2 regions of the Brevibacillus sp. MS2.2 genome follow, and region 1 is predicted to be linked to the other one. Evidence: riboswitches for the same ligand, from Rfam matches in the RefSeq annotation. Region 1 holds a riboswitch; the other holds the start of a gene.
What was found. Region 1 has a riboswitch for S-adenosylmethionine ahead of HP568_RS00875 (BMP family lipoprotein). Riboswitches for the same ligand answer to the same signal wherever they lie in the genome.

Region 1 (8,008 bases):
TTCCTGCGAACATACCCGCCACAATTTTGATCATTCCCGGCGCTGGCAAGTAGATCGAGACTAACGCAGCACTGACGGCACCCAGCACCATTTGCCCTTCCGCCCCCAGGTTGAATACCCCTGCCCGAAATGCGAGGGAAAGACCCAAGGCAATCAGCATGATAGGCGTGGCTCTCGCTAATGTAGATGTAAAGAAATAAAAACTGCCAAAGGCCCCTTTCCACATTTCCTGGTAGGTGCCCAAGATCGATTCGCCAACTGCAGCAATGACCAGTGCCCCGGTCAACAAACCGATGACGACAGCCAATAACGGCTGAACCAATGACTTAGATAGCTCTTTGATTGCTGCCATGAATGCTTCCTCCCGCCATGATCACGCTGATTTTTTCTTCGGTTGCCTCCAGGCGTGAAAGCTCTCCAGCGATTCGCCCTTTATACATGACCAAAATCCTGTCTGACAAGGCGAGAATTTCGGACAATTCGGAGGAGACTAGCAAGATCCCGTCTCCCTGATTGCGCTTTTCGATCAGCGCCTGATGGATGTACTCCATGGCACCGATATCCACCCCGCGCGTAGGCTCAGCCGCAATCAAAAACGGGGTTTCGTGTCCCAGTTCCCTTGCTACGATCAGCTTTTGCAAGTTTCCACCTGACAGATTCCCAGCCAGCTCCTGCAATTGTCGGGAGCCTGTCTTGATGGCGAACTGCTCTACCCAGCCTTTTACGACTTGGCGGAATTTCTCCCGCAAAACGACGCCACGGCGGTTGTAAGCAGACTTTCGCTGATAGCCCATCAACGCATTTTCCTCGACGCTTGAGAGTTTGGCCGTTCCCCACAGGTAGCGATCCTCCGGAATATGCGCCAAGCCCGCATCCCGAATAGTGGCAACTGATTTGTTCGTCACGTCCTTGCCGCCTAATCGCACCGTGCCCTCCTGTGCCGCTCGCAAGCCGCTGATCGCTTGCAGCAGCTCCGATTGACCATTCCCGGAAACACCTGCGATTCCTACGATTTCCCCGTGGTGCACGGTAAAGCTGACTTGATCGAGCAGAGTCTGCTTTTCTCGAACCGAGAGATTCTCTACCTGCAACAAGGGGCCTTTATCCAGAGGAAGTCGCTCAGCTAACTCCTGCAATTCACGTCCGACCATTAGTCTGGCTAAATCGTCCGCATTGGTTTCTGTACGGGAAACCGTTCCCGTCACTTTGCCTCCGCGCAGTACTGTAATACGATCAGCTACCTCCATGACTTCCTGCAACTTATGTGTAATCAAAATGACGCTCTTGCCGCTCTTTGCCAGGTTTCGAATCGTTTGCAGCAGGTCGCGCACCTCCAGCGGGGTAAGGACAGCGGTCGGCTCGTCCAGCACGATAATATCCGCTCCCTGATACAGGACCTTCAAAATTTCGACCCGTTGCTGTTCCCCAATCGAGCAATTCGCTACCTTGGCCTGCGGATGAATCGGAATGCGATACTGCTCACTCAGCGCCCGCACCTTGTCCTCCGCGTCCTTTCTTTTGAAAAAACCCGCTTGCTTCGGCTCGTATCCGATCACGATATTTTCAGTCACACTGAATTCTCCGAAGAGCATAAAGTGCTGGTGAACCATCCCGATCCCTTTTCGAATCGCATCCTCTGGTCCGCGAAAAACGACTGGCTTACCGTTTAACACGATCTCTCCCGACGTCGGCTGCTCCATCCCGTACAGCATCCGCATCAGTGTCGTTTTGCCCGCTCCATTTTCCCCGACAATCGCGTGGACTTCTCCTGCTGCCAGTGAGAACGACACCTTGTCGTTGGCGGTAAAATCTCCGTACTTCTTGGTCATGCCCCTCATTTCCAAGCGATCGGTCATTCCCACTCCCTCATTTCTGTACGTCCTTTTATGAAAATGGAAGACCGACTACACAGCCGTAGTCGGTCACATCCATCACTGTGCACAAGCTTTACATAAGCGTTCAAAAAGTTAGCTTTTCAGCACCGAGCTACCTTTTTAAAACTGGTCTGGTACTTTGCGAGTACCCGCTACAATCTCATCGCTGATCGCTTTCACTTTATCCACCACTTCTTGTCCAATAAAAGCATGCAAAGGCGTTTTGCTTTCGTGCGTGACATAGGTTACGCCAACACCTTTTTCTTTCAAGCCGTACGCAACAACACCTGGTTTGAATGTTCCTTCTACAAAGGTCTTCACGGTTTCATAAGCTGCCGCGTCAGTCCCTTTCAATTGGGACAGAACAATATGCTCTGGATCAATCGTCGTACGGTCAACGTCCTGACCTGCTGTGAAGAAGCCTTTTTCCTTCGCTGCCTCGAAAACGCCGAGGTCGCCTACTGCTGCTGCACCGTTAATGAAGTCAGCGCCTTTGGAAGCTTGGAGCAAAGCCAATTCCTTCGCTTTTGCCGGGTCAGTGAAGCTTCCTACATAGTTGACCATCAGCTCTGCTTTTGGATTCGTCGCTTTCAAGCCCTCTTCGAAGCCAACTGTCCATTTTTTCAACTGCGGGATATCAAGAGCGACAACCATGCCCACTTTGTTCGTTTTCGTTGCCAGACCTGCTGCTGCTCCCACCAGGTAAGCTGCTTCCTGCTCACGGAAGGTAACACTGCGAACGTTTGGCAAATCCACTACAGTATCAATAATCGCAAAATTACGGTCAGGATTTTCGGTAGCTACTTTTTTCAATGCATCCTCTGATGTAAAGGAAGAAGTGATGATCAAATCATAATTTTCTGCAACAGCCACGCGCAAATTCTCTTCAATCGCTCCATGGTCCGTAGATTCAATCGTTTTCACTTCTGCACCCAGCTCTTGTGCGGCTTTCTTCGCACCATCATCCATTTGTTGGAAGAACGGATTCACACCGATTTTCTCGGGCAAAATCAAGGCAATTCGCTTTTTGGCCGCGCCCTCTTGTCCTGCCGCTTGTCCTCCTGGCTGATCAGCAGGTGCGCTTGTGCCAGTCGAGCACCCTGTTGCCAATACTGCGAATGTCGTTAATGCGAGCAATAGCTTCTTCATGATGTATCTCTCCCTATCCGAACTTTACGTTTTTCTTTATCCTAATAGGTAATGTACGGCTTTTTACCCATTTTTTCAATACCATTTACGAATATTCTCATATAAAATTAATTTATCGTTCGTTTATTACCCCCTTCCCTATACAAATACAACAAAAAAACTCTTCCCGGAGGAAGAGTTTGCGTACGTAGCCGTTCTCTTCCTCATCTGTCAAAACCATGGTACAGGTTTTGCAGGAATTGGCACCTTTCTGTTCATGCATAGACATGATCAGTGGTTGCCGGGCATCATCGGGCCAGTCCCTCCGCCGCTCTTGATAAGGTAGGTGAATATATTTAGTTACAATGGAATTCATTCTAGCAGAACGGTTCAAAAATGCAATTCTTTTTTCTCAATTCCAAACACTTCTAAAAGTAAATCGAAGTTTAAAAAGTCGTCTTTTCAGCACCGAGAAATTGGCGAGAACCACAGCCCCTACCTATTTTACGTGAAAGGTTTGCTGGAGACGATGAGACAACGTATTCAGCTCGCCCAGCTCTTCCGTAATCTCACGCACTTTTTGATGCTGGTTTTCTGCTGTCGCAAACAGCTCTTCCAAGTTGGCTACGGATTCCTCGGTTACCGCTGTAATGGTCGACATCTCGATGGCAACTTCACCGGAACGCACTTTTACCCGGTCCATGCTGGAGCTTACTTGATCAGCCGCTTCCAGGAAGGCCATCATCCCAGCACGCACTGCTTCGATGGAGGCCACTGTTTTCACCGCCAGCTCTTGGCCTTTTGCAACAGACGTTTCCCCATTGCTCATATGCTGCACCGCATTCTCACTTTCCTGATGGAGAGACTTCAAAATGTCGGTAATTTCCTGCGTAGCTGTCGCGCTTTGTTCCGCCAGCTTGCGTACCTCATCTGCTACAACAGCAAATCCACGTCCATGCTCGCCTGCACGCGCCGATTCAATCGCTGCATTCAGCGCCAAGAGATTCGTTTGTGTCGCGATCTGATTAATCGCGCCGACAATTTCCTCTACGCGATTCGCCTGCCGATTGAGCTGGTGAATCGTAGAGGCTGCTACATTGACTGCCTGCACAATTTGCTCCATCTGCAAGGACAGCTCGTTCATCATCTGAACACTATCTGCCAGACGACGGTTGTTTTGTTGCGATTCCGTTTTCATTGCATTGGTCTGTGTTGTGACTGCCTCGATTTCCTGGTCGATGGATTGAACCTCTTCTTCGATCTTCACCGTAGAATTCGCCTGCGATTCCATACCAACGGCGACTTCCTTGAAGGCTACCATCATTTCATCTGTATTGCGCTTCGTACCTTCCGCATGTTCATGAACATGATCGCTTGTACGATCCAGTTGCTCCGTCATTTCCTGGATGTTCAAAAGCATTTCTTCCAGACGGCGCTCCTTCTCTTCCGCTTCCTGCCTTGCGTCGTGCGCTTTTTGCAGGGAGGCTTGTCCGGCGAGACACAGATACGTGACGGCTCCCATCATCATGAGAATCGCTACGATACGCACACCCAGATTAAGCTCGGAAAAATCACCGTTGAAAATCTCGTACGTTCCCGTATAAAACCCGACAACCGTGACGACGATTTGGGTAATTCCCGCTGTTACTACTAGCTTCCAGTCCAAATAGGCTGCCAAAAAGCCCATGACGATGAAGGCGAGGAACGAAACCTCTTGATAAGTGGTAAAGTGATCGAATGAAATCGCATAAAACATGAGTCCGATTGCTACCAGATAACGAATCACATGACTATCTTTGCGAATGAAATAATACGGCGAAACAATTAAAGTGACCAGCAATCCCAAGGACGTCACTTTCCAGAAGTTCACATCCACTTGGTAGGCAATGAGTCCCGCCATCCACAAATGATTCCATAGGATGAAAATCATAAAGCCTTCTTTGTCAGTCAAGGTATTGCGAATCAATTGAATCATAATTGCCCCCCTTTTTCCTATTACTTATGTATCGGATTCTTTCCCCATTATATAGCCAAACCTTTGCCAAATTTGTGAAAAAAGTGAGAACAGCCAAAAACAATTTCGAATAGGCTATTACACAACTCACACGTACAGGAGGCAACCGGAGAAAAGTGGAACTCAATCAATTGCCAGCCACTGTGCTGACACGGACGATTAGCCGTCCGAACACTACGATTTACTATCCCCAATTGGCAGGCTTAGCCAATCAGCAAGCGGAAAAAGAGATCAACCGGGCGATTTCTCAAACGGTTCAAGGCTTAATTCATGAGCAGCAACGGGTTCAGGTACCGGGAAATACAGAAATGCAAGGAAGCTACGAGATCAAGACAAACGAACGCGGTATTTTCAGCGTCGTGTTGAGCAACTACGCCTACACACCGCAAATGGCTCATGGCATGACCTTCCTCGGGTCGATCACTGCAGATATCCAAACAGGCAAGCTGTATACACTGCGGGAATTATTCAAGCCAGGAAGCGATTACGTCAAGGTGATTTCTGAAAACATCAAGCGTCAAATCAAAGAAAGAAACATCCCCACACTCAATGGCTTTACTTCGATTAAGCCCGATCAAGATTATTACCTCGCCGACAAAGCACTGGTCATCTACTTCCAGTTGTACGAAATTACGCCCTATTACGTCGGTTTCCCCATGTTCCCCATTTCCGTCTATGAACTGGAGCCGCTCATCAATGAAAAAGGACCTTTGAGCATCTTGTCCGCAGATTAGTGCACTGTACCACCGTAGTTTTCATCCAGGTGAGTGTCTTCTTCCATGACACTCGCCTGATTCTATTTGTGTCAGAAAATCCATTATTTCGTCATCGAATAAACGTTTACTTATATGTCCGGAACTGCTAGTATGTTATTGTACATATTTACTTAAGCAATAAAGCGTACGATATATCGGACCAGCTTTCCTGGAGGTATATACTCATGCAATATTATGGTCATCGAATTAGCCAAACAGCAAGAATATTCAGTAAATCGTTAAATGGGACGATGGCTCCCATGGGATTATACAGTTCGCAATGGGGCATTATCCTTTGCTTGCATTATCGTGAATCGCTCACCCAGGTTCAATTGAGCAACTACCTGAATGTAGAAGCGCCGACGATTACCCGGACACTCACCCGATTGGAAGAGATGGGCTGGATTATTCGCTCAGAGGGCGATGACAAGCGTGAGCGCTATGTGTCCTTGTCCCCGCAAGCAGTTGAACGGTTCCCGGAATGGCTGGAGGCTGCCAAAGAGCAAGAAGAGCTGGCACTCCGCGGCCTCGACGAAGCAGAACTCGCTATCTTTAACCGCGTATTGAAGAAAATGAACGATAATTTACAACCGTCGTAACAAGTAAAAATGACTTCACCCAAAACAGTTCGGTGAAGTCATTTTTTGTTATCCATTTTTCCTTGTGCGATGGATAATGGGGTTGAGCTCTCTTGGTTGTCTGTAGAAGCAAGCCTGCTCCGGTTCCACCTGTCCTGATACTGTTTCGTCATGGAAAAAGGCTCCCCACCAAGCACAAGCGTGCCCGGCAAGAAGCCTATATGTCATAATCGTATTCGTTATTGCATGCGTTTCGCGATATTGCGAGCCATCCAGACCCCAGCAGCTCCGGCCTGTGCCAGACCACGCGTAATTCCGGCACCATCCCCGCCACAGAACAATCCCTTGATTTCTGTTTCGAATTCCTCAGTCAGTTTTGGACGAGCTGAGTAGAATTTCGCTTCCACTCCGTAGAACAATGTATGCTCGGAAGCGATTCCCGGCGTTACCTTGTCCAGTGCTTCCACCATCTCGATCAGACTCTTCATCGTGTTGTAAGGCAACACGAGTCCCAAGTCACCCGGTACTGCTTCCTTCAAAGTAGGCTCCAGGAAGCCTTCCTTAATACGCGACTCTGTAGAACGGCGACCGCGCAAGATATCGCCGTATTTTTGAACGATGACCCCACCGTTTGACAGATCATTCGCCCGCTTGCAAATTTCTCTCGCGTACTCATTCGGCTTGTCAAACGGCTCTGTAAACGTATGAGATACCAAGAGCGCAAAGTTCGTATTCATCGAGCCCAACGCCGGGTCTTTGTAAGAGTGCCCGTTTGCCGCCATCACTCCACTGTGGTTTTCCACGACCACGTGACCGGATGGATTGCTACAAAACGTCCGTACACGCGTTCCAACAGACGTATTGAAAATGAATTTTCCTTCGTACAAGTGCTCATTGATTTCGCGCATGACGACATCGGACGTCTCCACACGTACGCCTACGTCGACTTGATTGTTGTACATTTTCAGGCGGCGCTTTTTCAGGATATTCGTCAACCATGCGGAGCCATCACGGCCCGGTCCGATTACCACGTAATCAGCTTCATACTCTTGGCCGTTTTTCAAGACGACACCTTTTACCTGATGTCCGTCTGCTTCCTTCACCGTAATGATGTCCTCGACTTCTGTCTTGAACATCATGTCGATATGCTTCTTCAAATGCTCGAAGATCGACTGGAGAATCTCCAGGTTTTGCTCCGTTCCCAAGTGACGCACCTGCGCTCGCAACAGCTTGAGTCCTGCTGCATAGCCACGCTGCTCGATGCTCTTGATCGTCTCGGTGGTCGGGTCCGTAATCGATTGAGTAGCCCCATGCTCCAAATTGATTTCATCTACGTATTTGATCAGCCCAAGAACAGTGGAAGGGCTGAGATAGTCTGTCATCCAACCACCAAATTCGGTGGTGATGTTAAATTTGCCATCGCTATAGGCGCCTGCTCCACCAAAACCACTGGTAATCGAACAGGCCGGCAAACAGCCTGCGAAATCTTTTTTTCCTGCTGGTGGTGGGCAGAGCTTGATCTTTTCCTCCAAGATCGGACAGCGTCTGCTATAAATGTCATGCCCTTTATCAATCAACAGCACCTTGGCATTCGGTGCTTTTCGCATTACCTCGTAGCATGTAAAAATCCCTGCTGGTCCTGCTCCTACAACGATCACA
Region 2 (8,008 bases), on a different contig from region 1:
CAACAAAAGCAAAAAGCGCACCAAAGGAAATCGCGCTGTGGAAGGAGGTTGAGCCGTAATACCAGACGATCAGGGTCAAGGAAACTTTCCAGATCAAATCTACCGCTGGGCGCAAAAGCAAGGATTCCAGATTGATCTCTTTCATCCGCACCTTGAAGTAGTCTTCGTTTACATCAGCGAACTCCTTTTGTACACCCTTCTCCCGGCGAAAAGCCTGCACGATCGTCATGTTCTGGATCATTTCATTGATCGTTGTGTTCATATCACCGAGCTTCGCGCGAATCACCGCATAGTAGCGAGAACTGTACTTTTGATACACGTAGACTAGCAGTACGAGCACTGGCACAGTCAAAAAGCAGAAGAGGGCGAGCTCAGGCTGCAAGATGTAGAGTGCGATCAAGATTCCAATCAAATAAAGACCGTTTTGTACAAATGTGGCGAGTACACTTACATACAGCTCACGGATGGCTTCTGTATCATTGCTCACACGGGAGACGAGCGCACCTACTGGCGTTTTGTCAAAAAAGGCAACCGGGAGCTTTTGCAAATGGATAAACAGCTTCATCCGCATTTGCTGAATGATGCGCTGAGCGATCTTTTGCAGCCACAAAATCTGGACGTAATTGAATCCAGCAGAGAGCAAGATCAGTGCTCCATAACCTACGGACAGCCAGACAATGGGCAGGACATCCCCCTGATACATCGCTTTGACTTCCTCTGCGGTCAGCCGAATGCCTGTAGAGGTCATCTTTTGACCTGATTGATCCTTCGTTGTTACCTCGAAGCGCTCCCTGCCGTTTTCTGGCGCAATCGGAGTGAATTGCTTCTGCGTGTTTGGATTTACTTTGCCAGAAACCAAGTAATAGGTCGTGCCTTCTGTCAGCACGCTTACTTCCTTTTGCTTGATACTGTCCAAAGCAAGACCCATCTTTGCTGCAACATCTTCACGAATATAGTTCGTACCGTTCAGTGAGGCGACTTGCCCCGCTGCTTGTGGTGGCACTTCGTCCAGTTGATACCAAGGCTTTTGGATCGCCAGGATGTGATTATCAATCATGACCTTGGCTAAAAAAGGACCTGCCAACTCTGCACTCGTTCCCAGCAAGAGCAGAAACAACGCGCCTAGTATTTGCTTTTGAAATGGCCTGGCGTACTCGGTCAAACGCCCCCATACATTTTCTTTGCTCATGAAACGCCTTCCCCCTCTCTCAACCAGCCACATCCTGTTCCATCTGCTGACGACGGTACTGCTCTGCATACCAGCCGTTGCGCTGCATCAGCTCGTCATGTGTCCCCCGTTCGACGATCTGCCCCTCATCCAGTACGAGAATCAGTTGGGCATGCTGGACGGCAGACAGACGATGAGCGGTAATAATCGTCGTTTTATCCGCGCGTTCCTGTCTCAGATGACGAAGGATGCTCTCCTCAGTCCGGGCGTCCACAGCCGATAATGAATCATCGAGAATCAGGATTCCCGCATCCATCAAAAGAGCGCGTGCAATGGAAATGCGCTGTTTTTGCCCCCCGGAGAGGGTGACCCCCTTCTCTCCAACCATGGTTTGCAATCCATCTCTGAATTGCTCCAGATCTCTCTTCATCTCCGCAAGCTCCAACGCATGCATCACTTCCTCGGTCGTCGCTTGTGGTTTCCCGAATGCAACATTTTCGACAATCGTCCGTGAGAACAGCAGATGCTCCTGAGGCACGTAGCCGATTTTTTCCCGCAGCGTATCGAATGCGAGTCCTTCGATCGGGATGCCCCCGATAAACAAAGCTTGTTCCTTCATCTGATATTGATGCAATAAGGCACGACATAGCGTCGACTTGCCGCTTCCTGTCCGTCCGACAATCCCAAGCGTCTCTCCTTCACCCAAACGAAACGAGATGTCGGTGAGTGCCGGCTTGTCAGTGCCCGGATACGTAAAAGAAAAATGGCGTGCTTCTACAGTATTGGCGATTTGGCTCGTGACCGGATTCGCTGCCTCCGTCACATCTGGCTGCTCCACCATTAGTTCTGTGAAACGCTTGTGGGAAGCACCACCGCGTTGCAACACATTGACAAGCCAACCAAAGGCGAACATCGGCCAAATTAAAAGACCCAAGTATAAATTGAACGCAACCAAATCCCCTAAGGAGATGGCGCTGGTGAACACCAAATACGTCCCATAGCCCAGCCCGATCAAAAAGCTGAAGCCAATAATAATCGCGATCGTCGGCTCGAACAGGGCGTCGATCCGCGAAACGCTCACATTTCGCTCCAACGTTTTTTCACTGACCCGGCGATACGCCTCGATATCGGCCTTTTCCTGTACAAACGCTCTCAATACCCGAACGCCTGACACAGATTGTTGGACATGATCATTCATCTCTCCGAATGCTTCCTGCGCCAAGTAAAAGCGCTCATGCAGCAACCTTCCATAGTACGCCGTTGACCAAGCCAAAAACGGCATCGGGATCAGTGCCGCCAGCGTCAGCTTCCAATCAATCGCGGTCACCATGACGCCCAGCGTTAACACGGTCATGAACAGCGCATCGACAAGCGTAAGCACCCCTGTACTGGCCGTTTGTTCAATGGCAGGAATGTCGTTGGTAGCGACGGCCATCAGATCGCCACTGCGTTTGCGATGAAAAAACGACGGAGTCATTCTCGTCAAATGGGCAAACAGTCGCTCACGCAACGTCCTCTCCAGTATCAAAGCTCCTCCATTTAACAAATACCGCCAGAGAAACCGCAATCCATACAAGCTAACACCCAAAATGAGCAAGATGACCACTGTTTGCGTCAAGTCAGCGTCCGTCAGGGAACTGTTGCGAATCGAATCCACCGTGTCGCCAATTAATTTCGGCGGCCAAAGCATGAGCACATCGATAATAAACAGCACAGAGATCCCAATGACGTACCGTTTCCAATAGGCACGAAAAAACCAAGATAATTGCCGAAGTGTCTGCATATAAATCACCTCTATTTATTCAAACCTAACAGCACGACTAAAAAAGGGCTTGCGAATCACACGCAGCCCTCTTGATCTGTCTTCACCATCGTAATTTACAGAATTTTCATTGTCAATCGAAGCATACAGTTCGATCTAAGATTTTTTATCGGTTTTCCAGTCGAGCCATTCTTCTTTTAGCAGGCTGTAAGTGGCATGATCCACGTAATGATCGTAAAGGAATTCATTCCGGCGTAGTATCCCTTCCAGTTGAAACCCTAATCGTTCGGGGATCGATCTGCTCTTGAAGTTTTCCGTAGCAGCCTGAATCGTTACTTTTTCCAAATCCCACGACCCGAAGATCAATACGTCCAAGTAGGTCGCCACTGCTTCTGTCATCAGGCCCTTGCCCTGAAATTGCGCACCCAGCCAATAGCCAATGGACGTCTTTTTGTTAATCCAATCCACCGTATGTACACCGACTGTACCAGCCAGACGTCCTTGGTACCAAATACCGTAGTTGATGCCCCGATTATCGTTGTACTGGTTGATCGTCGCTTGGATGAATTGGCGCGAATCCTCTACCTTCTTCGTATAATTCAGCCACGGCAGCCATTCCATAAGACTCTCCCGGTTCGAATCCGTAAGCAAAAATAACTCCTCAGCATCAGCTAATTCTAATTGTTTCAAGTACGTATCTTCATTGATGGCTATCCGTTGAATCGGTTGCATACGAATCTCCCCTTTTCTTGGCTATTTTACTGGAAAACACCAAAATGAGCAAAAAGCGCCCGCCAGTAACAACAGGGCGAACGCTTAAAATAGTTCTTTTATTTTTTGCTATTGCCGATCTCTTCTGGCTTGAAAATGCCTGTCTCCGTAACGATTGCTGTAATGTACTTCGCAGGCGTTACATCGAACGCAGGATTGTACACCTTGATATCGTCTGGAGCCACCTGTTTGCCCAATCCATGGGTAATTTCCTCGGCTGGACGCTCTTCAATCGGAATATCTGCGCCTGTCGGTGTCTCCAGATCAACAGAGGACAAGGGAGCTGCCACGTAAAAAGGAATGCCGTGAGCTTTTGCCAATACCGCTACCCCATACGTACCGATCTTGTTGGCGACATCGCCATTCGCTGCTACGCGGTCTGTACCCACGATGACAGCCTCTACTTTCCCTTGGGACATTACCATCGCGGCCATGTTGTCGCAGATCAGCGTCACATCAATCCCTGCCTGCTGCAATTCAAATGCAGTAAGACGAGCGCCTTGCAGGACAGGACGGGTTTCGTCCGCGTACACCTTCAGGTTCCAGCCGCGTTCCTTTGCCAAATAAAAGGGAGCGGTAGCCGTACCGTACGCTGCTGTAGCCAATGCCCCTGGATTACAGTGCGTGAGAATTCCCATACCGTCATGCAACAGTGTGAGCAGATGTTCTCCGATGGTCTGGCATACTTCAGCGTCTTCCTTTTGAATCGCCAGTGCTTCATCAAGCACTGCCGCCTTCAACTCGGCAATCGACGCTCCGCTTTCTTTTTCAACACGAGCTTTGATGCGATCCAATGCCCAGAACAGATTCACGGCTGTCGGACGGGAAGAGCCCAGGTAGTCTGCCTGCTGGTTCAGTTCCTGCCAAAACTCGTCGTAGTTACTCGCTTCACTGCCACGAATCCCAAGGTAGAGTCCGTAAGCCGCCGCCATGCCAATCGCTGGTGCGCCACGCACTTCCAAACGACGGATGGAACCCCATACTTGCTCGGAGGTAGTCAAGTTCAAATAGATCGTTTCTACTGGCAGACGTGTCTGGTCAAGCAAGACCAATGCGTCATTCTCCCACTTAACAGGTGCCAATTGGGTGCTGGTTGTCATACTGTCGTTGCCTCCTGATAGTAACGTTCGGTCACAGTGCGTACGATGTCCGTGATATCTGTCGATTCGTCTATGCTGCCGCGACCGAGAATCAGCGCTTCTCCAATCGAGAGAGCCAGACGCTCTGCTTCTGCGCGAGTCTGGTCGTCTTCAATGGCATTCAGATCCGCTACACCTGCCAAGCCGATGACACGGCGCAAGATTTTGCATCCGGCATAGCCTGCTGTATCCTGAATCAAGCGCTTCACGTAGCTTTGCCACAGTCCCTCGACATGGGCACTGCGTTCTTTGGCGTGCTTGTGCCAGAGCTGAACGAATTGCGAAACGAATTCATTCCAGACATCCTCGACCGTTTCCAGTAAGTATTCGCGGTACGCTTCCCGTTCTCCTTGATCTTTTTGCAGACCGTGCTGTCCTGCGTAGTTGAGCAGCAGATTGGCTATAATCGCCCCAATGTCAAAACCGATTGGGCCGTAGTAAGCGAACTCCGGATCGATTGCCTTCAGGCTGTTTTCCGTGATGAAAATACTTCCGGTATGCAAGTCACCATGCAGCAGCGCTTCTGCGCGCGTAAGGAAATCGTATTTCAGCTTGGCGATTTCCAGCTTCAGCGGCCTGTTGTTCCAGATCGCCTCGACTTCCCGGCGAATCAACGGATTGAAGTCGTTGGTAGGCGCATTTTCATACGGATCAGTAAAAACCAGGTCTTCTGTGATTTTGCATAATTCTGGATTTATGAATGTTCCGACTAGCGCTTTTTTATCGTACGGATGCGCGCCCAGATCGGATGTAAAGAACAAGGTTTGCGCGAGAAAACGACCAATTTGCTTCGCAAATAGCGGGTACCGCTTTCCTTCGATCAGACCTTTGCGCATGATGATGTGGTCCCCGACGTTTTCCATGACAGTCAACGCAAGCTCCCCGTCGAAATGATACACCTGCGGCACCAAGTCTGGAACGTATTTGTGCTGAATGCGGAGTGCCTCGCTCTCGATACGAGCCCGATCAATCGTAAGCGGCCAAGATTCTCCCACGACGCGGGCAAAAGGCAGTGCTTGCTTGACAATGACGCTCTTACCGGTTGCCGGCTCCTGAATGTCAAAAACCAGATTAAGGTTGCCATCCCCAATTTCGCGACTGGTCAGATCGGCTCCTTCGCTAAAAAGACCCGGTATTCCTTTTACGTACTCCACTGCTTCCTGTTCAGTCAATGCGCGATATGCCATGATTCCAAAACTCCCCTCTACGTATTTTTCCTCTATCTCTACTTGTCTTGTTTGTGTCCCTGGAGCAATAAAAAGACCTCTTTTCCCGAAGAAAAGAGGTCGCTGTCGTCACGTGTAAGAACCGTGTTGATGTCCCCCTTATCTTCCAGACCACTTTTGTTTCTGCAGGAATTAGCACCGTGCATGTCGCCTGTCAATCAGTCGCTTCCTTGCGTCTGAATGGCGTCATGTCGGTTGCCGGGTATCATCGGGCCAGTCCCTCCACCTTCTCTGGATAAGGTATCCAAAACGTATTCGGTTTTTGATTTAGTTTGAATCATACAACCAACGCTTCCACGATGTCAACACCCTTTTGTGCAAAAATTCGCACCTTGCTATCAGTAGCTGTATTGTGTTCCCGATGCCGCAGGTCGCTCCCAATTCCACCAGTTTACCTTGCCTAGAAACGCTGCTGTTATCGACTTTTCGGACTTGAGCTTCAGTAGTTCTTTCGTAGGTCCGGTGAGGACGGCTCCGTAGATTCGAACTCCGTTTTGCTGCATGTAGTTATATCGCTCTGCTATCTGTAGATCTCTGCCAAAGAGTAAGGATTTTCCGATATCGCGAGCCAGGTCTTCTTGCTCTGACAAATACCTCATCTCCTCCAGATAGTTTGCGATTACCTTGTCCCCATCCCCTTTTTCATATGCACCACCGTAATCCATTTCTCGCTGGGCAAATCCCCATACTTCCCCGGAGCCAAACAGCACATCTCCGGCATCGCTTTCAGCTTGCTTGAGCTCTACTCCTGTATCTACCGCAAACCAAACTGTATCTTGTCCTGAAGAGTTAACATGGCGGGTAACCAGTTTATAGTACTCGTCATACGTCAAAAAGTGATCAAATGATATCGCAAGCTGCGAAACGGTACCCTCGGGCAGCTTCTCCATCGTCGTCCAGGCAGCCGAAGTGAGAGACATGGTATCCTCCGTTTCCCCCTCTGTCGGATAACGGAAAAACAGCTTTTGCTCTCTGACCCCGTCTGTCCATTGCGGCTTGGCATTCACGTTCCATAGCACATTCGTACTCTCAAATCGGCCCGCGTTCTTTTCTTCTCCCCCAACCCGCTCGCGTAGTTCCATGCTGATGTTTCCGTACAGCAATCCGACCTGTGAACCACTACTCCCCACTCTCACACCTGGTTGAGTAAAATTGACCATCGACTTCGCAACGTGAAACAGATCTTCATGCATCAGAGACCCAACCCAGCCATTCAGAATCAGCAACACAACTCCTGCCAAAAAGGGAAGCCCTATTGTGAATCCAGCGTTGTATAACCGATTTTTCCATTTCCCCCGGCGAACAATGGCACGCTGTTTTTCAGCGGACAGTGTTTCAGGCTGTTTTATTTTCACGTTGTCCTCTCTCGTTTCTTCCCCCAACAAAAGCCTCTCCAACCGCTGTGCGTATTCCTCGTCAGCGGCTATTTCCTCCTCGAATTGTTTCGAATCTTCTTCCGCCATTTCCCCACGCAAATAAGCAAGCAACCTTTGCTCGCGATGATTCTCATCCTTGTTCATCACCGGCTTTCCTCCCTCCACAACTGCCGCATCTTTTGTCGTCCCCGAAACAAGGAACGCTTGACGTCTGCCAGCTCGATTCCGAGTACCTCTGCCATTTCCGCGTAGGAAAACTGCATGGCAGACAACAAAATGACCTGTCTCTGCTTTTCCGGAAGTTGCTCCAAATAGTCATGGGCCACTTCCCACAGCTCCTTGTTCACGACATGCTCTGCCGGATCAACCACCGAATGATCACGTCGCTCTGGCAAGGCTTCCACAAACGCAAATCGTTGTTTCGTCTTCTTGCGATAACCGTCCACGAAAGCGTGATAGGCCACCTTGAACAGCCAGGGCCGTACTTTTTCCCCACGGTAGTCATCCAAGGAAGAGAAGGCGCGACAAAAGGTTTCCTGTGTCAGATCCTCTGCCAGTCTCTCATC

Region 2: linked by a shared signal. The riboswitch ahead of mtnK (S-methyl-5-thioribose kinase) and the one ahead of HP568_RS00875 (BMP family lipoprotein) in region 1 are both predicted to bind S-adenosylmethionine.

Annotation. Positions count from the first base shown of each region.
Region 1 covers NZ_JABSUZ010000001.1:202,006-210,013, forward strand. The annotation lists gene HP568_RS00865 (ABC transporter permease) at 1-352, opposite strand, end outside; gene HP568_RS00870 (ABC transporter ATP-binding protein) at 327-1,856, opposite strand; gene HP568_RS00875 (BMP family lipoprotein) at 1,995-3,023, opposite strand; SAM riboswitch class I at 3,224-3,346, opposite strand; gene HP568_RS00880 (methyl-accepting chemotaxis protein) at 3,502-4,977, opposite strand; gene HP568_RS00885 (DUF3298 and DUF4163 domain-containing protein) at 5,133-5,750, shown strand; gene HP568_RS00890 (MarR family winged helix-turn-helix transcriptional regulator) at 5,957-6,370, shown strand; gene HP568_RS00895 (NAD(P)/FAD-dependent oxidoreductase) at 6,589-8,008, opposite strand, start outside.
Region 2 covers NZ_JABSUZ010000010.1:50,260-58,267, forward strand. The annotation lists gene HP568_RS11590 (ABC transporter ATP-binding protein) at 1-1,189, opposite strand, end outside; gene HP568_RS11595 (ABC transporter ATP-binding protein) at 1,209-2,951, opposite strand; gene HP568_RS11600 (GNAT family N-acetyltransferase) at 3,087-3,662, opposite strand; gene mtnA (S-methyl-5-thioribose-1-phosphate isomerase) at 3,761-4,801, opposite strand; gene mtnK (S-methyl-5-thioribose kinase) at 4,798-6,027, opposite strand; SAM riboswitch class I at 6,163-6,308, opposite strand; gene HP568_RS11615 (anti-sigma factor) at 6,405-7,586, opposite strand; gene HP568_RS11620 (sigma-70 family RNA polymerase sigma factor) at 7,586-8,008, opposite strand, start outside.